Regions from separate parts of the Shewanella sp. Sh95 genome, predicted to be linked through region 2. Evidence: predicted binding sites of a transcription regulator. Region 2 holds the regulator's gene; the other holds the start of a gene.
The links. Region 2 encodes MetJ, which represses methionine synthesis genes. Its sites were predicted from a motif close to TAGACGTCTAGACGTCTA; they were not measured.

Region 1: the regulator MetJ is predicted to act here: its motif matches at 14,487-14,504, upstream of serA (phosphoglycerate dehydrogenase).

The regions. Positions count from the first base shown of each region.
Region 1 is NZ_LGYY01000208.1:65,900-81,843, forward strand. It holds gene AEA42_RS15235 (lipocalin-like domain-containing protein) at 1-99, opposite strand, end outside; gene AEA42_RS15240 (ABC transporter permease) at 150-2,843, opposite strand; gene AEA42_RS15245 (ABC transporter ATP-binding protein) at 2,845-3,516, opposite strand; glycine riboswitch at 3,894-4,016, shown strand; gene AEA42_RS15250 (sodium:alanine symporter family protein) at 4,170-5,528, shown strand; partial or broken gene AEA42_RS15255 (PAS domain S-box protein) at 5,659-10,945, shown strand; gene AEA42_RS15260 (two-component system response regulator) at 11,006-12,022, shown strand; gene ygfZ (tRNA-modifying protein YgfZ) at 12,078-13,031, opposite strand; gene serA (phosphoglycerate dehydrogenase) at 13,167-14,396, opposite strand; gene AEA42_RS15275 (DUF2238 domain-containing protein) at 14,553-15,161, shown strand; gene AEA42_RS15280 (LuxR C-terminal-related transcriptional regulator) at 15,526-15,944, shown strand, end outside.
Region 2 is NZ_LGYY01000054.1:1,533-17,476, forward strand. It holds gene AEA42_RS04300 (c-type cytochrome) at 1-591, opposite strand, end outside; gene AEA42_RS04305 (DUF2955 domain-containing protein) at 782-1,810, opposite strand; gene AEA42_RS04310 (HlyD family secretion protein) at 1,827-2,900, opposite strand; gene slyA (transcriptional regulator SlyA) at 2,909-3,382, opposite strand; gene AEA42_RS04320 (methyl-accepting chemotaxis protein) at 3,602-5,506, shown strand; gene metF (methylenetetrahydrofolate reductase) at 5,562-6,455, opposite strand; gene AEA42_RS04330 (bifunctional aspartate kinase/homoserine dehydrogenase II) at 6,704-9,097, opposite strand; gene metB (cystathionine gamma-synthase) at 9,109-10,272, opposite strand; gene metJ (met regulon transcriptional regulator MetJ) at 10,495-10,809, shown strand; gene AEA42_RS04345 (sulfite exporter TauE/SafE family protein) at 10,917-11,660, shown strand; gene nrfD (NrfD/PsrC family molybdoenzyme membrane anchor subunit) at 11,803-12,747, opposite strand; gene AEA42_RS04355 (4Fe-4S dicluster domain-containing protein) at 12,750-13,316, opposite strand; gene phsA (thiosulfate reductase PhsA) at 13,329-15,611, opposite strand.

The sequences.
Region 1 (15,944 bases), on a different contig from region 2:
GGGCGCATCATCGCAGCCGCTTATCATAAAAAGGAGTAATCCACCGATGATGAGTTGAGTGATTAAGCGTGCGTTTGTATGGCACTTAAGCAAGCTCATTGCGAATAAACCATTCACTTTCAATTGGGTAATGGTATATGGACGACTGTTCATAGGGTTTCCTGCTGCAAACTGGCGATTAGCGGCCTGCGGGTTTGCCAGTAAAGCGGTAAGAGCACGGCTAAGGTACAAGTCACCAGTGCGATGAGGATGGCTTTGGCATAAGCAAACCAGTCCCAGATCATTTGGATGGTCCAACCAAAGGCTTGCAGGGTGATTTTATCGATTAATAAATACCCCAGCAGAGCGCCCGTAGGCATCGCAATCAGGCAAGTGATTACTACAACCAGTAGCATTTGGCTAAATACCATAGTACGTAGTTTGCTGCGACTCACCCCTAGTGAATAAAGCCGTGCCAGTGGCGCTTGCCGTGCTTGGGTTAACATTAAGCAGGCGCTAAATAGCCCAATGGCGGCCACCAGCAAGGTTAAGCTATTGAGCACTAACGTGATTGAAAAAGTGCGTTTAAACATGGCAATGGCTTGGGCCTTTATGTTGGCTTGGCTATAAATTTGCGCCTGAGCCAACTCTAGCTCTGTGGCGAGCTGCATTTGCAGTTCATCCAGTTCGGTCTCGCTGCGCTTGCCATTCGTGGGTATTGGTTGCGTTAGCACCGATGTTGGTGATTTATCAGCTTGTTCCAGAGGATGAAAACTGGCCGCAAGGCTGATGGGTAACAGTGGCAGTTGTGCCTGTTGCCACAGTTGATGGCTAATAATGAGCTCATTGCGGGTATTACCATGGTCGTAATAAATACCTGCGATAACTACTTGGTTACTGGTGATTTTATCGAGCACGTTTAAAGTGACTTTATCGCCCAGCATCAACTGATACTTAATCGCCATTGGCTCACTCACCAAGACAAATTGTCCGCCAAAATAGCGTTGCCATAGGTCAGGTAAACTGTCTTTGAGTGTACTTGTGTACTTGATTGACTCATCATCACGGCTGATAAGATTCACGGGGATCGTTTGAGCCGTTGGGCCTTGGATCGATATCTCTGCATCGACTTGCCATTGTTGATATAAGCCGCTGACACGAGGATCTTGGCTTAATTTATCCCGTACATCAGCCATACGGTTAGCCCTCGGGCGCAGGTATAAATCGGCATGTAAGCGGGTTTCTAACCAACTTCTTAGGGTTTGCTCAAAGCTGCCCACTAGGGTATTCATCGCTACATTTGCGCTTAATGCCAGCAAAATGGCCATCATCGCAAGGGAAAGTGGCGCGATAAGCTCGCGGGTTTCGGCAAGCAAATAGTGCTTAAGCCCTGGGCGAGTGAAGGGGAGCAGTAAGCTTACTCCCCAATGCAATACTTGGGGCAACAGCAGAGGAATCGCGACCGTCACTATGCCTAGTAATATCAAACTGGTGTTGTAACTTTGGCTGAAGGGAAACAGTATCGCCGCGAGTACGAGTAACCCACAGGCTAAGATAAATTGCCGCTGGTGGGTTTGGTTGTGGGCCTTAGTTTGCTGATAACGGTTAGCGCCTTGGGCAAGGGATTGGCGCGTAAGATCAAAATACAAGGGCATGCAAGCAGCAAGCGCTGCCACTAAGGTGAGTGCGATCGCCTGTGCTAACCAATGCCATTGCCAAATGCCCGGCAGCAAGTGGGCACCATAGAGCTGCTCTAGCGTCATGGCAACCATAGGTTGTAGCCAATGGCTGAGTTGTAAACCTAAGATAAACCCGATTACCGAGCCTAAGATAACCAAAAATAGTAATTCGGCGAGCAGGGCAAGCATCACGTCGAGTCGTTCTAGCCCCTGTTGCAGCAGTTGGATCAGCAAACGTTGGCGTTTCATTAGGCTGTAACGCACGCCGTTATAGGCAATAAACAGCCCAACCACAAAGGCTAACATACTCATCGCATTGAGATTTAAATGAAAACTGCGGGTAAGCGCCATTAAGGCTTGCCCTTGATCCTGCTGACTGTAGCTGGCGAGATCTGGGGTGATACCTAAGGTGTCGAGCCGTTGTTTTAACGCGGCTAGTTTATCCCTATCGTTAAATAGGGCGATATAACTGAGTTTGCCCGGCATGCCAAGTAAGTTTTGGGCGAGGGAAATATCGGTCAAGATGGCGCTGCCAAGTCCCCAACTATCATCGACACGGATCACTTTTAGGGTCGATGGTGTTATGGATTGGGCTAGGCTGAGCTGGCCATTGGGCGCGATTTTGCTGGCTAGACTGTCACTCATCACCACCACGGGCTCACCGCTTATTAGGTCGGCAAGGGGCAGATCTCCCATTGAGACAGTAGAATTAGCCGTTGCCTTGTTATTTGAGGACGGTGAAGCGTTTTTTGAGGTTAACGTGGCAGTCAATGCCGCGACAATATCGCTGCCTTCAATTTGCCAATACTGGCCGTTTTGGCCAGCAACTCTGCCACTGACTACCGCAAGACTTTGGCTAATCCCAGCCTGCCTTAAACTGAAATACACCGATTCATCGAGATTATCTTGGCCAACGGGTGAGGTCAGCAGTACATCGGCCCGCTGACTTAATAGCTCTGTGGCTTCGCTATAGCTACGAATCGCATTATCGTTGGTGGCTTTTACCCCGATGAGCAGCGTCACGGCGAGGGCGATTCCGAGTAAAATCGCCCCAGCCTGCAATGGCGCGTGGCGATAATGGGCTAAAAATACCTTGAGTACCCAAGTGATACGCAGCCATTGTCCACTCTTGCTTAAGTGGTGGTATGGATTGGCTTTATGTTCTAGCTGTGTGTTATTCATCATGCTAGCCGGAGATCGACACTGCGGCGTGGGACAGATGCCAGCGTTTGTTCATAAAGGCGGCGCACTCTTCGCTGTGGGTGACCATCAAAATGCTGGTTTGGCTCTCTTTGGCGAGTTCGCATAGCAGTGACATCACCTGTTTACCAGATTCGTCATCTAAGTTACCCGTGGGTTCGTCGGCCAGCAGTAAACTCGGATTGTGGGCTAATGCCCTAGCTATCGCGACCCGCTGTTGTTGTCCGCCGGAAAGCGCTTCAACCTGCCGGTTTAACAATGCCGCTAACCCGAGCTTTTCTACCAAATAATCGCACCAAGGATTCCAGCTATCACCGTTAAGGTGCAGGGAAAAGCCGATATTATTTTTAACATTCAGCGGAGTGAGTAAATTAAATTGCTGGAATACCACGCCTAAATGGGTACGCCTAAACTCACTCCATTGCTTATCTTGCCACTTGGTGGTGGATTGATGATTCAGCACTATCTGGCCACTGTCTGCCGTTTCAAAGCCCGCAATCAGATTCAGTAAAGTGCTTTTGCCGCTGCCACTTGGGCCGGTGAGTGCGATAGTCTCCCCTTGATGCAAAGTTAAATCGACCGCTTGCAGTACAGTGTGGCGCTGCTCGCCGTCGCGAAAACTTTTACTTACTTGGATAAGCTTGGCGACTTCTTTCATCTATCTCTTCCAATTGGGATTTAGCCAACCTAGGCGTTAGGCTAAAGATAAAGCATTTTACAATCCTATAGATACCGATATTTGGGCAAGTTAGATCAATTCACATTGATTAAGACTTAGGATTGAGTCTGTTTGAATTTTCTGCGATTAACGGCTTGGCTCTCATTTCTGTGAGCAAATGGGCTTGAGCTATTGTGGTGTTTGTTGCATGCTGTGCGCCCTGTTAAGCGATAGCTGGCTATCGTTTTAACAATCCGTTCGGATGAAGGTAGCAGGAGAGTGGGGAATTAACCCCACACCGACGAGGCAACTTTGTTGTTGGAAGCATTCCATAAACAAAGCACTCTTTCAGGTGCCGCAAGGCGTGGACTGTTACTGGACGAGCCTCTGGAGAGACTACCGATTGCATTAACTTGCAATAATAGGTGGCGCCGAAGGCGAAAGTGTCGCAGTGTGTTAAGCGACGCGAAACGCTCAGGCAAAAGGACAGAGGAGAGGATGACTGCACAGTCCCTGTCGTTTGTCTTTGTGGACTATTTTCCTGCCGTTATTGGCTGGGGAGATGGTATTTATTTAGGCTGACAGCGTTGTGTCACAGCCATTTCTTTTCCTCCTCCTTTATTAATTTAGTTGTTTAATAATTGAGGAATATCATGAGTTTTGAAGCCTTGCTCAGCAGCCTAAATGGTATTGTCTGGGGTCCTATCACTCTTTGTTTGTTAGTTGGCACAGGGATTTATCTCACTGTGCGACTAAAGCTTATCCAAGTATTTCGTCTGCCAATGGCGCTTAGCCTATTGTTCAAACCCGCTAAGGGGCATGGTGATCTATCGTCCTTCGCCGCGCTTTGTACTGCATTGTCTGCAACCATAGGTACGGGCAATATTGTTGGGGTCGCAACGGCGATTAAGATGGGCGGTCCTGGTGCGTTATTTTGGATGTGGCTTGCCGCCTTTTTTGGCATGGCGACTAAGTATGCCGAGTGTATGTTGGCGGTAAAATACCGCACTACGGATGCGCGTGGACAGATTGCCGGTGGCCCGATGTATTACATCGAGCGTGGCCTCGGTTTGCGTTGGATGGCGAAGTTATTTGCACTGTTTGGCGTGGGGGTTGCATTTTTCGGCATTGGGACTTTTGCTCAAGTGAATGCGATAAGTGATGCCTTAACTATCGCCTTTGATGTACCAACATGGGCGACCGCGCTGGTGCTAACCCTGCTGGTGGCGGCTGTCACCTTAGGTGGTGTCAAACGTATCTCCAACGTGGCGCAAAAGTTAGTACCGGCGATGTCAATTGGTTATGTGTTGGCCTGTGTGTGGATTTTAGTGGTTTTTGCCGATGCTATTCTACCCGCGTTGCAATTAGTGGTGGCGTCGGCCTTTACCCCAGTATCGGCTGCGGGGGGATTTTTAGGGGCGACCGTGGCGCAAGCGATTCAAATGGGGATTGCCCGCGGGGTATTTTCTAATGAGTCAGGCTTAGGTAGTGCGCCCATTGCTGCGGCTGCGGCAAAAACCAATGAGCCCGTCGAGCAGGGCTTAGTGAGTATGACGGGCACCTTTTTCGATACTATTATCATCTGCACTATGACGGGATTAGTGCTCATCATCACTGGGGTATGGAGCGGTGACACTGCGGGCGCGGCTATGACCAGTGCGGCGTTTAGCTTAGGCGGATCGGCTGCCATCGGCCAGTATTTAGTCACTATCGCCTTGGTCTGCTTTGCGTTTACGACCATTTTAGGCTGGCATTACTATGGTGAACGTTGCTGGTACTACTTAGTGGGCGAGCGCGGGCTGCGTGCCTATCAAATCTTGTTTTTAGGCCTGATTGCTGGTGGGGCTTTTATCAAGTTGGATGTGATTTGGTTACTGGCTGATACGGTAAATGGCTTAATGGCCATACCTAATTTGATTGCGATTATTGGATTGCGGCACATTATCATTGCTGAAACCCAAAGCTATTTTGTTCGAACATTCACTAACCGTACGCTACACCCTGTTTATTAATGTTGTGAAAACAATATATTAGTTCACATTATTTTAACTTTGAGATTGTCGCCACAGCGTTCTTCGTTTACTTTATAAGAGCTACCCCAAAAAGGGGGGAGACTTAAAACGGGGGCTTTGAGGCGACGCCATGGATAAAAGTAAACTTCGTACTTTCCGCAGCAAAATTTTATCCCATATTGCGCTGCCTTTGATTCTTATCATGGCGGCCGTTTATGGGATTACTTCATGGTTTAATTATCTTTCCCTTGAAAAGCGGCTTTACGATCATTTAGCTCAACAGTCGGCACATTCAGCCTCTCGATTGCAATTATTACTCGAACACGCTCAAACAAATACTCAAGGGCTTGCTGATTTTATTGGTTTTTTGGCTGACAAGAATGATATTAACGATTCTGATAAGCTGCAAAAAGTCTTAACTAATCGCCTCGAGCGTAACCCCGATTTTTATGGTTCTGCCGTTGCCTTTAAACCGGGCACTTTTCTCAATAAAAAACTTTTTTCTCCCTATGTATACCGCAGTGGTAATAGTTTCCATTATTTAGATATTGGCGCCGAGGGGTACGATTATACCGATGGGACTTGGGATTGGTGGACGCAAGCCATCAATAAGGTCGAAGGTTATTGGTCAAAAGCCTATTTCGACGAGGGTGCTGGTAATACTTTAATGATTACTTATGCGGTTCCTTTTGGAGTGCAGCCGAATTATTTTGGGGTTACAACCGTTGATTTGGCTTTAGATAGATTACCTGAGCAACTAGGGATAGCCCCTAATCGGCTGATGATATTAGATGAGCAAGGTCGGCTTATCTTTCATGGGGATAAAGAAAAGGTTTTAGCCACATCAGTTTCGGAATGGCTGGATAAAGGAAATCACAAAAATAATGCCTTTGGCGCTTTGCTGGAAGATGGGCTGACTGGGCAAGCCAGTTTTGTTGATGATACTGGTACAGTTTATCTTGCCAGCATTGCAGAAGTGGCAAAGTTAAAATGGCACGTGGTTGTTATGGTGCCACAGCAGGAGTTATTTACCTCGCTACTGGACGATATTTCCTCAGTTGTCCTCAACTTAAGTTTATTAACCTTACTGCTGTTATTGACCTGCTATATCGCCGCTAAACGGTTAACTCGTCCACTGGAAACCCTTGAATCCGGCATTTTGGCTTTCGGTCAAGGTAAAACACAGCAGTTGGTTATCCCTAAAGGTGCGATTAGCGAGATAGTGACCTTAAGTGAAACCTTTAACAAAATGGCAGATCTGCTTGCTCAGCGTGAGCAAGCTATTTTAGATTACCCGCGGTAACCGCTTCGCTCGCTTGATCGACGGTATGAGCGATAAATCCTTTTATTGCTCACTTGATCCTGACGGACAACTTGCACAGGTCAGTGAAGGGGTGACCAAAGTATTGGGCATACCGCCCGAATTACTTAAGCGCAAATATCAAAGATTGTTTTCGGCCAACCCCCTTAATGAGAAAAACTGGGAATACACCGATCTGGCACTCAAAGGGCAGAACGTCCCTTCACATCAAGTTGAACTCATCGATTCAAAAGGCCAGTCAAGGCGGCTCGATGTTTTTATGCAGCCTTTAGTGTCAGATACTGGCGAGTTAATGTCGGTGGAGATGCTATTTACCGATGTGACAGAGCAATTTTCCGCCGCTGCTTGGTCTAGCGCTGTACTTGAGGCCGCACCTGAGGCCATGTTGATTGTCGATCAAAGTGGCCAAATAGTATTTAGCAATAGTCGCTGTCAGCAGCTGTTTGGTTATGACGCAAAAGCTATGTTGGGATTACAAATTGAAGCTTTGCTACCCGAAGATTTAAGGAGTCCCCATGCCAAAGAAAGATTACAGTTTCTACGTGAGGGGCGTGATGGGCCGATGGCAAATGCACGCCATGTGCGGGCGCTTAAGTCTGATGGGGATGAGTTTGTTGCCGAAATCGCCTTAAGTATTTTACCGAGTGATTTCGATGGTCGTCGCCAAGTGGCTGCATCGATCCGTGATATGACCCAAAAAATAGCGGTTGAACAAAAAATCCGTGATAGTGAAGTTCGCTTCCGTGGTTTGGTGACCAATATTCCAGGGGCTGTCTACCGCACTCGCATCGGCGAGGAGTGGGTGATGGAATATGTCAGTGACAATATTGCCGATATTACCGGTTATGCCGCGAGCCAGTTTATTGAGAATCGTCAACGCAGCTTTGCTTCATTGATTTTGGAAGAAGATCGCGAGCTGTGTCATCAGCATATTGATAGAGCCCTCGCGCAGCAGGAAACCTTTGAGGTGGAATATCGTATTCGCCACCGTGACGGTAGCATCCGTTGGGTGCATGAAAAGGGCAAGGCGAGTTATACCGAAGAGGGTTTTCCCCTATGGTTTGACGGCAGTATTGACGATATAACCAAGAGTAAGTTAGCCATCGTCGAGCTTGAAGCCTCAAGGTTGCAATTAACTAATATCACTGAGTCTATTCCTTGTACTGTGTATCAATTGCGCTGGGTTTCTCCTAGCGATCGCCGTTTTACCTTCCTTTCTGGCGCAGCATTTCACATGTTGGGCTTACACCGCGAAGATTTACTCAGTAACTTTAATATTATTGCTGAGCGGATTTTTGATGAGGAACGACCAGAAGTTATACGTGCGCTTGAGGGAATGAGTGACGATAAATTAAGCTGGATCCGCGAGTTCCGCTATCGTCATCCTAATGGTGGCATTCGCTGGATGGAAGCCGGAGCCAGTGGTCATTATGCCGATGATGGCGCCATTATCTGGAATGGCTATGTGATGGATGTGACTGAACGCAAGTCTATTGAAGAAGAACTTGCGGTCAGTGAGGCGCACTTTAAGGCCTTATTTGATGGGGCAACCATTGGTATCGTGAATGTCGATATCAAAGGACTTATCCTCGATTGTAATGATCAATTCTGTGAGGATATGGGGCTGAGCCGTAATGAATTACGTAGTACGCCGATTTTTGATGTCTTGAGTGCACAGGATAAAGAAGTTGCAAAAGCGCAGTTTAAGGAACTTGTAGAAGGTAAAGTTGATCACTATCGAGGGGAAAGAAGCTTTATTCGTCCCTCCGGTGAGCATTTATGGATGACAGTTAACGTTTCAAGCTTATTGGACAGCCAGAACCAATTTGAGTCAGCTGTGGTAAGCATGGTCGATATGACTGAGTTAAAACTGCTTTCAGAACAATTGCTTGTTGCCAAGGAAGAGGCTGATGCCGCCAGTAAGGCAAAAGGCGACTTCCTCGCGAATATGTCCCATGAAATCCGCACGCCAATGAATGCCATTATCGGGATGTCGCAACTTTGCTTACAGACTGATCTAGACAAAAAACAGAAAAATTATCTCGAAAAAATTGAGCGCGCATCGCAATCTTTATTATCAATCATTAACGATATCCTTGATTTTTCTAAGATTGAAGCTGGCAAGCTTGATATCGAAAATGTGCCTTTTCAACTCGATACCATGCTTGAAGATTTGAGCGATATCTTCTCCGAAAGGGCGGCTCAAAAGCAGATTGAATTGCTGTTTGCTGTCGCACCCAATGTTCCACGTTATCTGCTTGGCGATCCGTTGCGGTTGGGGCAAGTGCTGATCAACCTAATGAATAATGCGATCAAATTTACCGAAAGAGGAGAGGTATTACTGTCCCTCAGCTTGGTCGAGCAGCAAAACGATGATGTCATATTACGTTGTAGTGTGCGTGACAGTGGCATTGGGTTAACCCATGAACAACAAGCCAAACTGTTTAAGTCGTTTACGCAAGCAGACACGTCTACTACCCGTAAATATGGTGGTACAGGATTAGGGCTGGCGATTTGTAAACAACTGGTCGAATTAATGGGGGGAAGTATCGGGGTCGAAAGCCAGCAAGGCCATGGCAGTACTTTCTTTTTTACCGTTAAATTGCGCATCTCCAGTGGACAAAAGCTCATCGTAGGTCAAGAGCTTGAAGGTATGCCAGTATTAGTTGTCGACGACAATGCCACCGCAAGGGACATTATGCGAACCACTCTAGAGAGCATGGGCTTTCAAGTGGATACCGTGCGTTCTGGCGACGAGGCGGTGATGCGGTGCAGTCAGCAGGATTATGCTGTGGCATTGATTGATTGGAAAATGCCACATCTTGATGGGCTCGAAACCGCAAAACAAATCCTGCAACGGGCAAAAAAAGCGCCGCGTATCTTGATGGTATCAGCCCATGCGAATCAAGATTTCTTGACCCAAATCGAGCAACTTGGGTTAGCGGGCTACATCAGCAAACCTATCAGTGCATCAAGATTGCTTGATGGCATTATGAACGCACTTGGTCGCGCAGGGTTCCTACCCGTCAGGCGTCATCAAGACAGTATTGCGCCTGAGTTATTATTGCCCCTTAAAGGTAAGCGTATTCTGTTAGTCGAAGATAACGAAATGAACCTTGAGGTGGCGACCGAATTTTTAGAGCAAGCGGGGATTATTTTATCCATTGCCACCAACGGCCAAATTGCGTTGGATAAGTTAGCTCAGCAGAGCTTTGATTTGGTATTGATGGATTGTCAAATGCCAGTGATGGATGGTTATCAGGCAACAAAAGCACTGAGACAAAGGCCCGAGTTAGCACAATTACCTGTGATAGCAATGACCGCCAATGCCATGGCTGGCGACAAGGAAATGTGTTTAAGAGCGGGAATGAATGATCATATCGCCAAGCCGATAGAGGTTAACTTACTGTATCAAACCCTCCTAAAATATTTAGGTGCACCGTTACCGCCTCAAGAGCTTATTAATGATTCACCCAAGCCTGTGAATATTGATGTTGATTCTGTCGTGAAATGGCCTGAACACCCCGAGCTTGATATTGATAGAGGCTTGCAGCTAGTGCAAAACTCCACGCGCCTTTACCAAAGGATCTTTGATCGTTTTGTGACTAGCCAACGTAATGTTGTCGAGCAAATCAACAAGGCCGTTGCCAGCAATAAACGTGAGGATGCGGTGCGAATGGCCCATACGCTTAAGGGACTTGCGGGCAATTTAAGTTCCACAACGCTTGCGGAATTGGCTCGGCAATTGGAACTTCACTTAAGTGAAAATACTGAGTTCCAAGCGGAGTTGGACCAAATCCAAACGTTAGTGGCATCGATTTGCCAAGCAATTGAAAAAGTTAAACCTGAGTTTGAAGAATCTAGTGGGCCGACGGCGGAGCATTTACCACCAGAAGCCCTCATTGAGGCCTTAACGCGATTACGCCAAAGTTTAGAAGAAGCGGATTCCGATGCAGTCGTCCAAATGGATGCACTTAAACCGCAAGTGAGTGCTCAGTTATGGCAGCAGTTGAGTCCAGCGCTAACGATGATTAATCAATATCAATTCGATGAGGCCGTCGAGTTGATTGATGAAGTACTTGTAGACTTAACGTAAAACGGTCAATTATGCGCAATATTGATCATTGATAAAGCCACTGGAAAGGTGAATGTGTTGATGGATAAGGCAACAATATTAGTCGTCGATGATACTCCAGAAAATATCGATATTTTGGTGGGCATACTCGGTGATGACTATAAGGTCAAAGTCGCGATTGATGGACCAAGGGCGCTAGCCCTTGTAGCCAAAACACTGCCTGATTTAATTTTACTCGATGTCATGATGCCCGGCATGAATGGTTATGAAGTCTGTAAGCAGCTTAAACAGGAGCCCTTAACTTGCCACATTCCTGTGATTTTTGTGACGGCATTATCTGAGGTTGCCGATGAAGCACAGGGCTTTGCCTTAGGTGCGGTTGACTACATTACCAAACCAGTCAGCGCTCCCGTGGTGAAGGCGCGAGTCAAAACTCATCTCGCGCTGTACGATCAAAAACGCTTGCTAGAGCAACAAGTTAAAGAACGTACCCAAGAGTTAGAAGAAACCCGCTTTGAAATCATTCGCCGTTTAGGTCGCGCCGCCGAATACAAAGACAATGAAACGGGTCTGCACGTTGTGCGTATGAGCCATTATGCGCGGCTGCTCGCTATCAAACTAGGTTTACCGAGTACCTTCTGTGAGTTGTTGTATAACGCGGCGCCTATGCATGACATTGGCAAAATCGGCACGCCCGATGCGGTACTGAAAAAGCCGGGTAAGCTCGATGCCGAAGAGTGGAAAATCATGCAGCAACATGCCGCCATTGGTGCTGAGATCATTGGTGAGCATGGCGACCCACTGCTGCAAATGGCGCGGCGTATCGCCTTAACCCACCATGAGAAATGGGATGGTTCGGGTTATCCTAATGGCTTGTCTGGGGAAAATATTCCGATCGAAGGTCGGATTGTGGCGATAGCGGACGTCTTTGACGCGCTGACTTCGCGCCGTCCTTACAAGGAGCCTTGGACAATAGAGGCCACGCTCGAGTTACTCGAAAGCCAAGCAGGGCAACACTTTGACCCTAAGCTGGTGGCCGAATTTAAGCAAATTCTGCCCGAGGTGGTGGCGATTCGAGATACTTATTTCGAGCATTAAAAGCAAAAGGCGCCTAGGGCGCCTTTTTCAATACGATTCGCTTATCAGCGAGAAACTAGTCTTCGAGCGAGTAGGGCAATGCTTGAATATGTAAGCTAGATTGCTCGTCATCAGCGAAACGCAGTTTGGCGTCACTCTCGGTATCGTTGGCGAGCACTGCGGTGAGCAGCACTTGATTACCACGTTGAACAAATTCAATGATTTGTCCACCCTTGCGATAACCGTCTTCCAATTCTATCTCGATACCCGTTTCCAAATTGATATTTAAGGAAGTGGTGCCTTGAAGAATATAGAGCGCACGCTTGTTACCACCACGGTATTTCATCCGCGCCACAGTTTCTTGACCCATGTAGCAGCCTTTGTTAAAGCTAATGCCGTTAATAGCCTGTAGGTTACACATCTGCGGTACGTACTGATTAGCATGGCTTGGCGCTAGATTGGGGTAACCCGCAGCAATTTCTAATGCTTGCCAAGCACTGGCATCAAATACGGTATGCTCGGCAATGAGGGCGCTTGCGGCTTGTGGTTGTAGAACCAATATAAATCGATCCGCATCTTTTAAAATGGCGCCATGCTCGATGAGAGTGAGTTCCTGAGTGACTTCACCGTAGTGTTGGCTGACAAATTGTTTAGCTTGTTCACCCGCCACACCGAGTAATGTCCACTCATCAGAGGCATTGGTCAGGGTCGCCTTACTAAATACCGCATATTTTTGCAGTTGTGGCAGATCCACTGCAATAGTGTCCTTTGGCATCAACATCAACAGCGCATCTCGGATGGCAAAGGTGCGGAAGCTAGCCAGCATCTTTCCCTTAGGATCACAATGTGCGCCCCAGCGCCATTGGTTGGCTTCAAGTGAGCTGATATCTGTGGTCACTTGGCCATGGATAAAACTGCGGCCCTGTTCGCCAACCACTTTGATAAGGCCTAGGTGGGATAAGTTGGCGAGCATAAGTGGAGGCGTGGAGGCGTCCAGATCCCAATTGGGTGTCGAAACTGCAATAGTCATAGCGAGATCCTGAAAATGAAGGCGATGCAAGAGGCTTGATTGTAGCGGAATTCCTCTGGCCTCAAAAGCATAAGGCGCACATATCTTAAATGAAATGTGCGCCTTAGATGGGGGCAAACCTAAGCGGTTTAGGCGTTAGAACAACACGCGAGTACGCAGTGTGCCTTCAATGGCTTTAAGCTCAACCAAGGCTTCTTCTGCTTGGTGGGTGTCGACTTCCATTACCACATAACCGATTTCTGCCGTGGTTTGCAGATACTGAGCGGCAATGTTAATGCCTTTTTCAGAGAAGGCTTTGTTGATTTTGATCAGCACGCCTGGACGGTTTTGGTGGATATGCAGTAGGCGAGAGGTACCTTTATGCATTGGCAGAGACACTTCAGGGAAGTTAACCGCAGATACGGTTGAACCGTTATCTGAGTATTTGGCTAATTTGCCTGCCACTTCGATACCGATATTTTCCTGTGCTTCGGCGGTGCTACCACCCACATGTGGCGTGAGTAGCACATTATCTAAACCGCGTAATGGGCTGATAAATTCATCATCATTCGATTGTGGCTCAATGGGGAAAACGTCAATCGCCGCGCCCGCAAGGTGACGCTCTTTGAGTGCAACCGTAAGCGCATCGATATCGACCACAGTACCGCGGGAAGCGTTGATAAAGATGCTGCCTTTACGCATAGCGGCGAATTCGGCAGTACTTATCATGTCTTTGGTTTGCGGCGTTTCAGGCACGTGCAAGCTTACTACATCGGACTGTGCCAGCAATTGCTCCATTGAATGGATTTGCTGGGCATTACCCAATGGCAATTTGTCTTCGATATCGAAGAACACCACACGCATGCCTAAGGTTTCTGCCAGGATCCCCAGCTGAGTTCCAATATGGCCATAGCCTATCACGCCTAAAGTTTTGCCACGGACTTCGTAACTGCCTGCGGCAGTTTTCATCCAACCACCACGATGGGCGATAGCGTTACGTTCAGGAATACCGCGCATCAGCATAATAATTTCGCCTAATACCAGTTCAGCTACGCTGCGGGTATTAGAGAATGGTGCGTTAAAAACGGGGATACCGAGGGATTCGGCGGTCGCTAGATCCACTTGGTTAGTGCCGATACAGAAACAACCAATCGCAATTAATTTTTCGGCACGTTTTAATACATCGGCGGTGAGTTGGGTACGGGAACGAATACCAACAAAATGAGCATCTTTGATGGATTCGTGCAGGGCTTCATCACCTAACGAGGCTTTGTGATACTCAATATTGGTGTATCCCGCGCGTTCAAACACATCTACCGCAGATTGGTGGACGCCTTCCAACAACAGGATTTTGATCTTATCCTTGTCAAGCGAATGTTTCGCCATGATATGGGTACCCTCTAATTAATTGAAGTGGTTCTTGTATGTTATGCTGACAACCTTGGCTCATCAAAGTAGCACTTTTTTTGCTCACTGTGGAGGGCTAGATGGCTAAAGTTAATATTCTAAAATTAGAACAATATCGCATAAGAGGAAGAAACATTGAATAATAAAATCGCTTGGTGCGGTATTTACCTCTCAGTATTAGTCTGGTCGGCGATAAAACCTGCTGATACTTTCACTTGGTGGCTTGAAGCTTTACCTGCATTAGTGGCGGTTCCGCTATTATTTTTTACCCGCAAACGCTTTGAGCTAACCCCAATAGTGTATTTTTTAGTACTTGTACATTGCTGTGTGCTGTTTGTCGGTGCGCACTATACCTATGCTGAAGTGCCATTATTTGACACCATTGCCCAATGGATGGGTAGTGAACGTAACAATTACGACAAGGTCGGGCATTTCGCTCAAGGCTTTATTCCTGCCATGTTGGCCCGTGAGATTATGTTACGCAATCAAGCCGTCAAACCCGGCGCTTGGTGCGCTTTTTTGGTCACTTGTTTTGTGCTCGCGTTTAGTGCCTTTTATGAGCTTATTGAGTGGTGGGTGGCCGCTGCAACGGGCGAAGGTGCTGAGGCATTCTTAGGCACACAAGGTTACGTGTGGGATACCCAATCGGATATGTTTTTAGCCTTAATTGGGGCCATCGTGGCGCTACTCAGTTTATCCCGTGTGCAGGATAAGCAAATCACTAAACTCCTGACTCAAGCCTAATCGTAGTCTGAGAACATCCAATCCCCTTTGAATTAGATTCAAAGGGGATTGTTATTCCCAAAAATGTCATCTTAAGGTGTTAATTTTTTGTTTAAACTTTCGATTGATGTTTTCATAGACTAAGGTATAAAGATGAATGTGATCTCCATCTCATTTAGTATTAATTGCTAGCAATTAAATACTATTTAGGAACTTAGTCGAATTTACTACATATAAATAGAGGTTATTAGTACATTTGGGTGATGGCATTCATACGGTAACTAGTCAAAATGGGCTATGTTAATGAGATGTACGCTGAGATTTAGGCAGATTTCATTAAGCCGGATAAAAAGATAATGAAATACTTTTCAGGGAGAAGAGTAAATTGGGTACTATCAATGAGTTAGTATTTTTACATCAAGTGGCGGCGCCTTGCCATTTAGCGATACTTGCTGAATCTATCGGATTGAAAACACGGATCGTTAAACATGCCTCAGCGTTAGAGTTAGATTTAGAAAAAGGGCATCGCAGCTTTTGTTTAATCGCCCAGAAAGGTGCGGCCTTAGATAATAAAGGGATCCCTTTGCTGGCATCTCGTCTTGTCCCCCATATTCCTGTGGCTCTGTATCAAGTTGAGCGCAATTCCTTAGATCAAGAGTCAGCTATGCTGCTTGGCATACGCGGACTACTGTTTACTGACCAGCGTATGGATTTGATGTTGACCGGATTGCGTAAAATGGTTGCCGATGAGCTTTGGTACGATAGAACTTTGCTCAGTAAGATGTTTCGTCGCGTGGTGCAAAA
Region 2 (15,944 bases):
CACCTCGGCGGCGGTCAGCTTGTTAGCCACATTGGCCATCATGCCGTCCACATCTCCCTTACGTGTGCCAGCTTGCCACGCCAACAGTTGCGTCTTGATATAGCTGGCCTGCTGACCCGCTAAACGCGGGAACAAACCGCCACCTAATCCAGAGGGGCCATGGCATGTGACACAGGCTGGTAAGCCGCGAGACCAATCACCTTGATAGGCTAAGCGCGCGGTATCATCGCTAAAGGTGATTTGTTCGCCCCTAAGCACAGGCTTAATCTCAGTCTTAGGAGATTTGGCGGAGAAATAACTCGCCACTTGCTCAATACCATCACCTTGCAGTGTCATCGCCATCGGCATCATGGTCGCGTTTTGGCGTACACCCGCCTGAAAATGTTGTAATTGGGTGGTGATATATTCTTTTGAGAGTCCGGCCAAGCGAGGGCCAAGTGGCTCAATGCCCTCACCTTCGACGCCGTGGCAAGTCACGCAGATTTGTCCCGCTGGCGGGATAGTTGCCGTGTTAGCGATGGCGACAGAGGTCAAGGCACAGCCGCTAATGAGCGCGATGCCTTTGGCTAATGTTTTAATTTTATTATTCATTTTCTATCCTTGAACAAACCTTGAATCACACGAAAACGCTTGAAAAACCGCGTTAACGGCTAAACCAAGGTCGCTAAAAAAGAGATAATTGAGTGGTGCGTTCTACGTTTAGCCCACACTAAACGCATCAAAACACCATACTCCTTGCACGGAAGCGGAACAAGCATTAAAAAAATCTAATATTAACCTTTTAGTAACCAAATCGGGTCGCTTCAAAGCTATTCAATAACTTATGCAGCAGATAACAGAGGAATAACGTCGCCACTATCGCCACAAAAATGCTGCTCACCCTATACAGGGCACTAAAAATTAAGTCGTTACCTGGAGTTAAATATTGGCCAAACAAAATCCCTAACGTCGTCATGGCGCCAAAACCGACACCCGATCCGCTCGCCTCCTTCACATGGGCCTGCGCAAACAACATTAAGCCAAGCCACAGCAGCGGTACAATCAGGATCAACAATCCTGACCAATCGTAGAGAAAGAGTTGCACCATCACCCCAAAAGACACCCCAAGCAAGGTGCCAATGGCACGTTTACGGGCATAATCCAACGCCCCATTCCAATGCATGGGGAATAAAAGTAGCAAGGTGGTTGCCTGCGCCGACATCGAATCACGCAGATCGAAAATCTGAAACACTAAGAAAGAGAGCGTGGCAATGCTGGCACCGAGCAACGCCTCATGGCGCATACGGTGCGGCGCCTTAGGGCCGGGTTGATAGGCGGCGCGGGGTTCAACATCCGGCCAAAGTGCAGTCATTAAATAGGCGATAATGACTGATAGCCCTGTCGCCCAGAAGTTACTAAAAATCAGATCATTCAGATCTGTGCCCGGATAGCTGGCAAAGTGCAGCATAATGCTTAAACTCAGCACGCCATTGGCACCAAAGAGGAACAGGCTACCGCGGGACATCGCCGCAAAACGATACAAAAACAGCAGAAAGACAATAGGTGTCATTATGCCTGGGTGGCTACCGAAGAAGCCTCCGAGCAGGCCGACTTCAAGCCCCGCAATGGCAGATGATGCCAATAATTGCCTTACCGCATGGCCACTTATCACAGGGACTAAACCCAGTAATAACATTGGGGTTACAGTAAAAAACACCCCATTACTCCAACCAAATAGCTTACACAGGGTAAAACCAATGGTACCGCCAGTGGCAATGCGCAAGCACTGGCGTAAGTCATTGGCGGTTAATGGGCTGTGGCGTAACAACATGCAAATTGCCTTGATATTAATAGATATAATGAAGCAGGCTAATGACCTTAATCTGCACCTTGGCTAGCAGGCTAAACAGCGTATTGTCGGGCAGCAATTGCACAGTAGCACGCGCGCCTGCGGGTAGGTTATTCATTGCACTGTTGTCTGACACACTGTCATCTAAGACTAAGTGCAGTCTTAAGCGCTGCGCATCACGCACCCAACGGTCTGACTCCTGCGGCGCGGCTAAACGACCATTGGCATCAAACTGCCCCGCACTCACCCCTGCATCGACACTGCTCACTTGGGCGTGATACAAACGACCAGGCTCACCGTCAAAGGCGATTAATGCGGGATAAGCGGCATTCACGCCCCGTAAGGTTTTTTCACGAAAATCGGCAATAATATCCAATTTATCAGAAACTAAGGCGAGTAATGGCTGACCCACGGCGGCAAAGCTGCCCACTTCAAGTTGCAGGTTGGTCACCACTCCATCTTGGTCGGCACGGATTTGGGTGTAAGACAGATTCAGCTCAGCTTGCTCTAACGCATTCATCGCTTGGCGAACTCTAAGGTTATCTTCGCCATAGAGACCACGGCTCACTTTGAGTTTATCGAGGCGAGCATTAGCGGCTAACACATTCGCCTCGGCGGCGTCCGCATCACTATCGGCTTGATCACGCAACTGCTGCGAAACGCCATGGGTCGCATAAAGTGCATCTAAACGTTTGGCCTCGCGGCGTTTTTGTTGTGCAGTCGTCACACTCGCATTCACTTCTGCTTTAGCGGCTAAGAGTGCAGCATCAAGTTCGGCATTATCCTGACGCACTTGTTCTAGGGCCAATTTGGCATGTGACACAGCCAACTCAAAGGGCGCAGGGTCGACTTGAAACAGTAAATCGCCTTTGGCGACCACTTGGTTATTTTTCACATTAATCGTTTGAATCTTGCCGCTGATCTGTGGAGTCACCTTAGTCACTACACGGGTTGCCATAGCCTGTGGGGTTAATGGCATCATAGTGTCGGCAAACATAAAATAGCCAAACACGGCCACAAAACCGAGCATGGCGATTTTGACAAGACGGGCAAATTGTTGATCCGGTGTCATCTTATTTCTCACTCAAGAATATCTGTGCTCTTGGTCAACTTGGCCAAGGCGTTTTCACTAATTAGGCTAATGATGCGTTCAAACTCGCCAAGCTCAGAGGCGCTAATGCCCGCTAATAATTCACCGCGCACATGGATAATCCGCGCTTCGACTTGCTTTAATACGTCTTTACCGGCGGGTGTTAGCGACACGATTCGGGCGCGCTTATCTTTAGTGCAGCAATGACGCTCGACTAAACCTTGCTCCTCAAGTTGCCCTAAGGTACGCATCAAAGAAGCCAATTCAATTTCCAGCGCATCCGCTAACACCTTTTGGCTCACGTTGTCACCTAGACGCAATAACTTCCACAACGCGGTCCATCGAGGATGGGTTAACCCAAGTGGTGCTAATTCCACATCCGCCACGGTACGCCATAAGCGGTGCAGGCGACCTAAATGTTCCGCGAGGGATAACTCCTTTAAGCGCTCGAGTTCTTTATACATGATGCTTACTCATTTACTTAGCCTGCTAAGCATTATACTTAGTTAGCAGGCTAAGTAAATATTTTCTGCTCAGAAAAGATCTGTGCACGCTGCCACGAAATCCGCAAAAAACCGAAAAACAACTGAAAAAGGTTCACCCGCTCGCAAATATAAAAAGCAGTATCTCTATAATATTCAAAAAGATATTCAGACAGGCATACGAATACTGGGAGGTTTACTGTGAAGAATTTAAACATTAGCACTCGGATAGTGTTAGGCATCAGCCTACTGCTATTTGCGGTGATGAGCTTTATCATGCCGCTGGTGCTATCGGAATTCAGTCGCCAAATAAGGGAGTCTGAACAACGGGAATTACATAAGTTATACGAAACCGCGGTGGCAAATATCGTCTCATCGGGACAAAGAGCACAGGCGATGGCAACCTTAATCTCACTCACACCTGAGATCCAAAGTAACTTTGCCGAGCGCGACCGTGAAGCACTACTTCAACGCACTCAACCGCTATTTACGCGCCTTAAACAAGATTTTGCCGTGCAGCAATTTCAGTTTCACACCCCACCCGCGACCTCGTTTTTACGCCTGCATCGCCCTGAAAAATTTGGTGATGACCTCACCGCAATTCGTAAAACCATTGTCGAAACTAACACCCAAAAACAGCCCCTCAGCGGCTTAGAATACGGGGTTGAAGGCTTAGGCATCCGCGGTCTCGTGCCGATGAATTACCAAGGACAACATACGGGCTCGGTGGAGTTTGGTATGTCATTTGGCCAGCCCTTCTTCGACAATTTTAAAAATGCCTACCAAGCAGAGATAACACTTTTGCTGCCTAAGGATGGCAACTTTGTCCCCTTTGGTGGCACCTTTACCACCGACACCAGCGCCTCCAGCGAACTCAACAAGGTAATGCAAGGTACTGAAGTGATTCGCGCCATCGATTTAGACGGCAAGAGCTACGCCCTGTATCGTCATGGGATGAAAGACTACTCGGGCAAAACCTTTGGTGTGCTGGATATTGCACTGGACAGAAGCCATTCTGAGCAAGCGATGTCCGATATTCGCTTTAAACTCATCATGATAGGCTTTATCGCCTTCCTAATTGGCACCGCGATTGCCTGGTTTATCGCCAAGAGCATTACCCGCCCAATTGCCGAAACAACCAATGCGCTCAATGACATTGCCGAAGGTGAAGGTGATTTAACCCGCCGGATTGAAGTGAAGAGTAAAGACGAAATTGCGCAACTTGCACTCGCCTTTAACCGCTTTGCTGAGAAAATCCACGCGACTGTTGCTCAAGTCTCTGACTCTACCAGCTTACTGGCGACATCGGCCGAAGAAATGTCTGCCATTACCCATGAAACTCAGCAAATGGCAAAACGGCAACACCTCGAGACCGAACAAGTCGCCACCGCCATGAATGAAATGGCGGCAACAGTACAAGAAGTTGCCCACAATGCGACTGATGCCGCCGACGCAGCAACCCACGCCAGCGAGTCAACTGAACATGGTAAGTTGCTGGTTGAAAAGGTCATTTCGACTATAAGTCTGCTGGCGGATGAAATAGCCCATGCCGCCACGGCCATCAACGAACTCGAGCGTAATACCGCGCAGATTGACTCGGTATTAGTCGTTATCCGTAATATTGCCGATCAAACCAATTTGCTCGCCCTCAATGCCGCCATTGAGGCTGCCCGTGCGGGTGAACAAGGCCGCGGTTTTGCGGTGGTAGCTGATGAAGTACGTACGCTCGCCAGCCGTACTCAAGCTTCAACCAGCGAAATTCAGCAGATGATTGAAGCCTTGCAACAGAGTGCCAAATCCACCGTCAGTACCATGAATACCAGTACCGCCACCACGCAAAACTGTGTTTCGTTGGTGCACGAGGCGGGGGAAGCGCTCGAAGCCATTACCCAAGCCGTATCCACCATTAGTCAAATGAACATTCAAATCGCTAGCGCTGCCAACGAGCAATGTGCTGTGTCGGCGGAAATCAATAAAAACGTCAATAATATTAATGATATTACGACCAATGCCACCGAGAGTGCCGAGCAAACGGCGCGGGCAGGAGACGAGTTAGCACAGTTGTCGATGCGCTTAACCACACTTCTCGCTCAGTTTAGGATTTAGGATTCAAGCAAAACAAAACGCCGCTAAATAGCGGCGTTTTTTTATGCTGTTAACGTTATACCGCCTTTGGGCGAACCCCTAAGGTATGGCAAATCGCATAGGTCAATTCCGCACGGTTTAAGGTGTAGAAGTGGAAATCCTTCACCCCTTCGCGGGACAACACTTTCACCATATCGATCGCCACGTTTGCGCCCACCAGCTGACGGGTTCCGGCATCATTTTCAAGGCCATCGAACTGCTTATGTAACCAGCTTGGTAAGCTCACATTGGTCATACCCGCAAAACGCTTTAACTGGGTAAAATTAGTCACGGGCAGAATGCCGGGTACGATTTCGACATCAATCCCCGCCGCAACGCAGCGGTCACGGAAACGCAGGTAAGATTCCACATCGAAGAAAAACTGGGTAATTGCACGGCTCGCACCGGCATCGATTTTACGCTTGAGGTTAATCAAATCCGCCTGAGCGTTAGCCGCATCTGGGTGCACTTCTGGGTAAGCGGCGACCGAAATATCAAAGTCGGCCACTGAACGCAGCAGGCGCACTAGATCCACCGCAAAGCGAGTCGGTTTTGGGCTGCCCGCAGGCAAGTCGCCACGCAGCGCCACTATGTCGCGAATACCCGATTTCCAGTAATGCTTTGCCAGATCTAACAGCTCTTCATCACTCGCATCCACTAAGGTTAAGTGCGGCGCAGCAACTAGGTTGGTTTCTTGTTGAATACGTTCAATTACGCCGTGGGTACGGTCACGCACGCCCGAGTTTGCCCCATAGGTTACTGAGACAAACTTAGGATTCAGCGGCTCTAAACGACGAATAGAGTTCCACAGGATCTGTTCCATTTCGGGGGTTGATGGCGGGAAAAATTCAAAAGAAACATTAATATCGCCATTAAGTTCAGACAAACTTTGGTTTAGCGAATGTGAATGTTGTGCGTGATGAAAAGCCATGTGTATTTCCTCAACCGCCCGAGTGCGACACTTATCGCGACTGGTACGACTATTAATGCAGTAGTTTAATCCATATGGACGTTTGGACGTCTATATGTCCATATACTAGAGAAACTGGCTGTTAAGTCAAGCCAAAAAATCCCCATTTTTGGCATTTTCTTATCCCTCGTTGATCACCTTGATTTTAGTCCTTATCTTCGCCAATAAAAAAGGACTCAAATGAGTCCTTTAAGCTTTTGAATTTAAATCTATTCTTGCAGCAGATCGCGGCAGATCTGTGTTAGATCCGATTGTACAGCTGCTGCCGTCACTTCGCGGCCCGCACCAGGTCCACGGATAATCAAAGGATTACCTTGATAGAAGGCTGAGCGGATCACAAACACATTGTCACCGGGCGTGAGGTTGGCGTAGGGGTGGCTCGCATCAATCCACTGTAATCCCACCTCGGCTTTAAGGACTGCGCCGCTATTATCCAAGGAGGCGACATATCTCAGCACTTTGTTTTGTTCCGCCGCTGCGCCGTATTGTTGCAGCAATTCATCATCCAGCTCACCGATACGGGCAAGGAATTGCTCCAGTGGAATATCCGCTAAATGGGCAGGCACTAAGGAGCGCAGCTCAATATCCTCAAGCTCGATTTCCAGACCGATTTCACGGGCTAAAATCAGCAACTTGCGCTGCATATCGCGACCAGAAAGATCGTCACGAGGATCGGGTTCGGTAATCCCTAAACCACGTGCTTCAATCACTAATTCGGAGAAGGGTTTGCTGGTATCGTATTTCTCAAATAACCAGCAAAGAGTGCCAGAGAAAATCCCGCCCACGGCTTCAACACTATCACCGCTGTTACGCAGATCGTTTAAGGCATGTTGAATAGGTAAACCCGCGCCGCAACTGGCGTTATAGCGCCAGAATAGACGGCGATAACCGAGTTGCTCTTTCAGTTCACGGTAAAACGGTAGCGGGCCTGAACCCGCCAGTTTGTTCGCGCTGACCATATGGATGCCACGCTCGAAAAACTCTGGGTATTGCAGAGTTAAACTGGCGCTGGCGCTGATATCTAATGCAATCAGTTCATCGCAGTTAAGTTGTTCTAATTGTTCAAATAGATGCTCATACTGCCAAGGAGTGGCTTCGTTATCAAATTCCTGCTGCCAGCTTTCCAGATCCACCCCCGTAGACTTAATCAAAGCTTTACTGGAAGTGACCAGACCGACTAACTCGACTTGCGCTTCAAGCTCTTGATTTAACGAGGGAGAGACTGACTTAAACAGCTTCACCCACGCCTCGCCAATATTGCCCACGCCCAGCAGCAATACGCCAATGCGTTTGCGCGGTCCAGCGCAGCGGCGATGCACTTTTTGGGTCAGCAGATTAACCTGCGACTGTGGCACTAAGGTCACCAGGCTTAAGTCACCACTGAACAAGGGCTTAGCATCACGACTCAGTAAACGGGCAAAGCTGCGGCGATAATGCTCGGCATCGGCACTCACCAACGCCACTAAACCGAGTTCGGTATTAATTTGCAGATCTTTAATGCCGAGGGCTTCGGCCTGCGCATCCAATAATTTTTGTACTTGTTTTTGGTTTTCAGCGGTATAGGCAAGCTCAAGCCGTTGATGCGCCGATACCCAATGGGCCAGTGGTGTTAATCCCGCTTCGACTAATTGCTCGAGCAGACTGGCGACATCACCCGCAATCTTAAAGCCAAATAACACCACGGCATTGAGGTTGGTCACCACGGGCGCACTCGCTGAGGAACTGTGCGGCGCAATCAGGGTAAAGTCGGTATGGGAGGCGTAGCTTGAACGCACAGCTAGGCTCACCTCAGTGTTAAACAGCGGCTGCAAAGTGCGTGAATGCAACACAGGTGAGCCTAAACGCGCCAAGCGGTCGGCTTCAGCAAGGGACATGCTCTTGAGTAATTTTGCATCGTTGATTTTATTCGGGTCAGCGTTAAAGACCCCTTCAACGTCGGTCCAAATGGTCACGCGCTCAATGTCGGCAAGGCTAGCAATTAAGCTGGCGCTAAAGTCAGAGCCATTGCGACCCAATAGCAAGGTATCGCCACGCTCGTTGGCGCAGATAAAACCGGTGATCACTAGGCGCTCGTTAGGGTGTGCGGCCAGTAAGGCTTGCACTTTGGCGCGGGATTCTTGCACACGAATTTGCGGTACGGCGGCCTCATCGGCCACAAGAATCGAACAGGCATCCACATGGCTTGCGGCCACGCCCGATTCGCGCAGCAGCGCTGCCATCAGGCGCGCCGACCAACGCTCACCAAAACTCACCACATGGTTAATTTGGTAATCATTGCGTACATCTAAAGATAATAGACTGATTAACTGAGCTTTATCAGTGGTTAAACGTTCGCGTAAATCCCGCGCTTGCTCGTTAGATAATAATTGCTCAATCAAGCCTTGCTGATAGCTGATAAGGACTTGTAATTCTTCTTGCCATAATTGGTTGCTATCGCGCAGGGACAATAATTTATATAAAAAGTTAGTGGTTTTACCCGCGGCAGACACCACCACCAGATCATCACTGTGGCCATGGGTTAACAGAATATGGGCGACTCGGCGGTAACAATCGGCATCGGCTAAGCTGGAACCACCAAATTTATGTAAGTGACAACGTGCCATCTATTATTCCTCTAATGACAAGCCGCTACGGCGGCCAATCCTGCTTGAATATCTGCAACTAAGTCGTCGGCATCTTCAATACCAACCGACAAACGTAATAGGGTGTCTTTAATGCCAGCTTCAAAACGCGCCTGCGGCTCCATCGCCCTGTGGGTCATGGTCGCGGGCACGGCTACGAGACTCTCGACGCCGCCTAAACTCTCAGCCACGCTGAATAAACTTAACGCATCTAAAAAGGCGACCACTTCGGCCTCGCCGCCCTTAAGCTCAAAACTCAGCATAGCGCCAAAGCCTTTTTGTTGCTTGGCGGCAATAGCATGGCCTGGATGATCCGCAAGACCAGGGTAATACACTTTACTGACCACTGGGCTATTAGTCAGCACGTCCACAATCCGCTCGGCATTACTTTGGTGCTCACGAATGCGCACAGCTAAGGTACGCAGGCCGCGCAGGGTTTGATAACTGTCGAAGGCAGAACCGGTTAAGCCTAAGGTGTTCGACCACCAATGTAAGGTCTCACCGAGTTGAGGGTCTTTGGCGACCACCGCGCCGCCCACCACATCGCTATGGCCATTAATGTATTTAGTGGTGGAGTGGATAACGATATCGGCGCCGAGCAATAGCGGTTGCTGCAAAATCGGTGACAGGAAAGTATTGTCCACTATCACTAACGCGCCCACACCATGACTTGCCTTGGCAATAGCTTCGATATCAACCACCCGCAGTAATGGGTTGGATGGGGTTTCAATCCACACCATTTTAGGTTGCTGGGCAATCGCTTGCGCAAGCGCTTGGCTGTCGGTTTGATCGACCACCAGCAATTTAAATTGGCCTTTTTTCGCCAAATTAGTAAATAAACGGTAAGAGCCACCGTAACAATCGTGGGGCACCACCAGTAAATCATCTGGGCCCAGTAAAGTGGTCACTAAGGTAATGGCTGCCATGCCAGTACAAGTCACTACACCGGTTGCGCCTTTTTCCAGCTTAGCTAAGGCATCGCCTAAGATGCTGCGGGTAGGATTGCCGGAACGGCTGTAATCAAATTCGCGAGGATTTTTATGACCATCGAAGGCGTAATTCGTCGACAGGTAAATTGGCGGCACCACGGCGCCATATTGAGTATCGCTTTCGATACCCTGACGCACTGCCAATGTGGCTAATTGACGCTCGGTCACTAATTTGCCTGCGGTCATCGGGAACTCCTAAGTTCGCAAAGAGATGTCTGGACGTCTAAATGTACCTAAGCCCAGTGGTATCGTCAATAGGCGTTAAGACGTTTAGACGTCTAAACATAAAGAAATCTGTTTGCAATCGCTAAGAAATAGTAGCAATAATTTGACTGTAATCTGTAAGGGTTTAAAATCTGCCCCGAATTTAGCGTTATAACAGGTGAGTCAATGACTGAATGGAATGGGGAATACATCAGCCCCTATGCTGAACATGGCAAGAAGAATGAACAAGTAAAGAAAATTACTGTGTCTATTCCGCTCAAAGTGCTAAAAGTCCTCACGGATGAACGCACGCGTCGTCAGGTCAACAACCTGCGCCACGCGACCAATAGCGAACTGTTGTGCGAAGCATTTTTGCATGCCTACACCGGCCAGCCTCTGCCTGATGATGCCGATCTGTCGAAAGAGTGCCCAGACAGCATCCCCGCTGAAGCGAAGCGGTTGATGGACGAAATGGGGATCGAGTGGGAAGACATGGAATAACGCTTAAGCGCCCATAATCCTGCCGTAACTAATTATGAGGGATCGTTAATGCTCATCCGGCGTGGTGGGTTAAAGTAACGATCCCTATTTTGTTTTGATGGAATCCTATGTTCTCCTTGATCGATCCACAAACGCTCGCTATTGCGTCTGTGATTGTGTTTTTAGGTGCCCTCACCCAGAGTCTGATTGGGTTTGGCTTAGCAGTGGTCGCCAGTCCGTTGCTGTATATCGTCGATCCCCAATTAGTGCCCGCTCCCGTGATTGTGATGGGATTTTCCATCGCGCTACTCACCCTATTGCGTGAACGCGGCCATTTAGAATTCAATGGCTTGCAATACGCGCTCATCGGTCGAGTACCCGGTGGCTTTATCGGTGCTAGCCTATTACTGTTTGCGCCGCAGCCGATTCTTGGTTTGGCGATTGCGGCCATTGTGGCGGTCGCCGTGGTGCTGAGCCTGTATAAATTCAGCCTACCGGTGAACAAAGCGACGCTATTTGGCGCGGGAGTCGTCTCGGGGATCTTTGGCAATATCGCCGCCATTGGTGGCCCTCCGATGGCGATTTTATTGGCGGGTAAGGATGCTTCGCAGTTTCGCGCGGCGTTATCGGCCTTCTTTATCTTTAGTTCGACCATTGCCTTGGCGATTCTTGGGGTGACGGGCCTACTCGAAATCAAGCACTTTTGGCTGTCGCTAATGCTATTGCCCTCGGTATTGTTAGGCTATCTCGTGGCAGGCAAACTGGTAGGAAATGTGGATAAACATAAGACCAAGATGGCGACCTTAGCCCTCTGCGCTATCAGCGCCTTAGTGCTCACGGTCAAATCAGTGATTGAGTTATTACCGCAATAATCTCCTGCCAATTGCAACCAATCGCAGCCATAAAAAAAGCACCGTTTAACGGTGCTTTTTGTTGCTGTGGATACGAGTTGTCATCCATTCGAGCATCACTTAATCGCATTTAAGTGATGCTTATTGCGCTAGCATCAATACGTTAGCTTAAGTAGCTTTGGCCTGCATACACAATAAAGTGTCTCAGCGCGAGCACGCCAGTTAAGCTGGCACAGGCCACCATAATCATTGCGCCCTTAGTGTGGCGAGTCGCTGCGGGAAGCAGCATAAACAGCAATGGCACACCAAAGCCAATCCCGACCACGCCAATCCAGAATACGCTTGCCCACACGCCAGAGGTGAGTGATGCCAGCGCCGCAGCCGCCGCTCCGCCCTTAAAGTACAAGGCACAGAACAACATAAACAGGAACATGATTTCGATTGCCATCACTGGCAGCTCTAAGCCATGCATTTTGGCTAAGGTCTTGTCGTGACTATCGGTTTTGAACATCACCAGCGCCAGCACCGCATTGGCCGCAGCGCCCGCTGATAAACCAGATACCAAGAACAGTGCAGGCAATACCGCAGTGTTTAGCATCGGATAGGCATTCATCGCCGAGATTAAGAAGCCAGTGTAAGCGCCCACACCAATGGCGAGGACAAACAACAGCACTTCAATCAGCTTTCTAAAGGGCATCAGCAGCTTAGCGATAGGCGCGAGGAAACCTAAGCCCCACTTTGGCAAATCGTCACGCAATACTAAAATCGCGTAGGCAAATGCCAAGGGTGAGTAAGCCAGCAGCGCTAATACCCCAATCGCCATAACGGACTGGAAGTTGTAGTTAATTAAGATCAACCAGAAGTGGAAAGGCTTAGTTAAATCAAACACTAAACAAGCCAAGCCTAAGCTGATTGCCACAGGGCCAATAATTGCTGCGGCCTTGAGGATATTGCTCTCAACTTGTGTTTGTTCTTGATTGAACCAACGCAAACCAATTCCAATCAGCAAACTTCCGGCGGATAAACCCGCCATAAACAAATACACGGCGATGACCCAGTGCCAAGTGACGGGATCATATTGCGCCATATCGCCCCAAGTATTGTTCATAATCAAATCCCCCCTCTTTTGGTAGGAACGCGATATACCCTAGGTTTAGTGCCTAAATGGGTCTTATCTTGGTAAGTGATCTTAGTGTTGAGCAGTGTGGCCACTTCACTTTGTGGATCGTTAGCATCGCCAAACACCAAGGCATCGGTCGGGCACACAGTCACACAGGCAGGCTCTTCACCCCGGGCCAAACGCGTGTCCTTACAGAAATTACACTTGTCAGCCACTTTGGTTTCGGGATTCATAAAACGCACTTTGTAGGGACACGCCGCCACGCAGTACATACAACCCACACACTTGTCGCCGTGGATGGAGACAATGCCATCTTCGCCCACATAGGCCGCACCCGTTGGACACACCTTCACACAAGGCGCATCTTCACACTGCTGGCAAGACACCCTGTGGTACTTAAAGTGCAGATTGGGCATTTCGCCATACGGCCCTTCGACTCTCACCTGCAAACGGGTCACCCCTTCTGGTACGCCGTTTTCACTGCGGCAAGCCACGTTACAGGCTTGGCAGCCGATGCACTTGTTCTCATCGTGCACCATCACATATCTTTTCGTCATTTGAGCCTCCAATTAGCGTTTTGCCAGCGTGACGCCAGTGGTGTGTACCGTCATGCCACACACAGGCGCGGTAACGTGGGGCAATAAGTTTCCGCAGTGGATACCTTTGCCTGTCGCTCTAACCAACTCTTTGTTTTTAGAACCAAAGCCCATATAAGCAAACACGGTATCGGGGCGAATGCCCGGGGTGACTAACGCATGACCTTCCTCTGTACCTACACTGCTGGTTAAGCGAATAGGGTCGCCATTGCTGATACCTAATTTGCTCGCGGTATCTGGGTGAACCCATACAGCGTTATCCGACATCAAATTTGCCAGCATGGGCACATTGTGGGTCGCGCCATTGGTATGCACCGCCACCTTACCTTGGATAAAGTAGAGTTCATTTGGCTTTTTAAGCTGCACTTCGCGGAATTTAATGACGCCGCGTCCTGGCGCCATGGCTTCAACCTTGGCGGAGGTCAATTCAATCTTGCCGCTTGGGGTTTTAAAGCTGAGTAAACTGCCGTAGGTGCCGTCTTCATCCGCAGGTTTGGCATTGGCATAGGCCTTGGTAAATTCGGCGACCATTTTAGGTTCACGCAACATAATCGGCTTACCGAAGCTGACAAAACCTTCGTCTTTGATCCGGCGCAGCAGCTCTGTGTCGCGGTTTACCTGCAATAGTTGCAGGGTCTCCATGTTTTCCCATGGATAGAATTCACTCAACCCTAGCTTATGGCCGATATCTTTAAAGATTTGCCATGAAGGACGAGTATCACCTAAGGTTTCGACTACCCGTTGGCGCACATAGTAGGCAGGGTTTTTACCGGACTTGTCAGCGATTTCCTCATCGCGCTCAAGGTAGGTAGACTCAGGTAGAATCACGTCGGCATAGGCCGCGGTTTCACTGATATACACATCGCACACTGCAACAAAGTCGAGCTTTTTCAAGGCTTCGACCACACGCGCTCTGTCGGTCATGGTTTGCATTGGGTTAGTACGGGACATCACCCAGCCATGTAACTGATAAGGCACCGCGCTTAAGGTCGCATCGAGGACGGTTTGATAAATCCCGCCCGCAGACCACATCATGGCGTACTGTTCTTCCACTTGGTCGATACGTTTTGCCGCAGGCTTTGGCATATCTTTTACGCCGGGCTTACCCAGCACAGGAGCCACATCTTCACCCGCGAGCTTGTTATAATCACCAGGCTTTTGACCAAGGTAGATACCGCCCTTACGCTCGATATTACCAATCAAGATGTTGGCAGCGTACAAGGCACGGCGCATTTCAAACTCTTCGGTGGTAAAGGTGGCTCGGTGACCAAAATCCACCACAGCATGGGGTGCTTTAGCGGCATATTCGCGGGCAATACGGCGAATATCTTTGGCGGGCACATCGGAGATGGTTTCGGCCCACTCTGGGGTATAGGCTTTTACTTCGGCGGCAAAAGCGTCAAAGCCTTCAACATAACGCTCAACAAAGGCCTTGTCGTAAAGGTTTTCTTCAATCAATACATGACATAAGGCTAAAGCGACGGCCACGTCGGTACCGGGACGAATCGCGTACCATTCATCGGCTTTATCGGCGACGATAGAGAATCTTGGTTCAAACACCACCAGCTTGGCGCCTTTATCCATTTGCGCCGCCATCATGCCACGGGTTTCGGACATGTTGATGCCTTCGTACAGGTTATGGCCGAAGTTAATGATGTATTTTGAGTTACTTAAATCGCGTTTCACCTTAGTGCCAAACATGGCCTTAGCGGCAATTTCATAACCACCTGGGCAAGTAGACGCATGAGTAAAAGTATTTGGGCTGCCAAACGCAGTGGCGAGATGGAATAAGTGTTTTTCTTGCGAGCCAGATTTTGAGGAAAACGCTACCGCCTCTGGGCCGTGAGCTTGCTTGATTTTATTGAGATTATCGGCAATTAGTTGATAGGCTTCATCCCAACTGATTTCAGCCCACTTACCCTCGCCGCGCTCGCCAACCCGTTTGAGTGGTTTCACAATCCGCTGTGGATCGTAAAGTAAACTATGGCCAGCACCACCGCGGGCACAGACTTTACCGCCAAAGGATTTAGCCGCCTTATTGCCGCTGATAAAGACGTTTTTACCTTCAATCACCCGCGCTGAAATCGGGCAGCGGGTCGAGCACATCTCACAGATACTGGCAATTTCTTTGCCCATGCCCTTAAGCTGCTTGCTCTCTAATGCCGCTAAACTGCCCGGCAATAAGCTAGCTAATGCACATGTTGCACCGCTGGCCCCTGCGCCCTTTAAAAAGGTTCGCCTATTAAGCTCAATCATGGTTACCTCCATCACACTCATCCACCCTTATGCGCCAATTGGCACACGCAAACTTAGGCTTTGGGTCACCACTGCGGTGAAACACTAAATTTGCTCACAGGTTTTTAGTTATTAATGCCAATGCCTTAAGAAACGCTGACATTTTGCTGTTCCGGGGTGATTGTTATCCCTTAAGGAGTAGGCGGATATTGTGGTAAACCACATAGGCAAGTTGAGTGTGATCTGTGGCAACAAAAAGTTAAAATTGTTCTAAAAATTCGTGAATAAGATCAATAGTGTTGATTGGCCATATCGATGCGTACGCTTGAGGTATTTTAACAATACGCACCACAA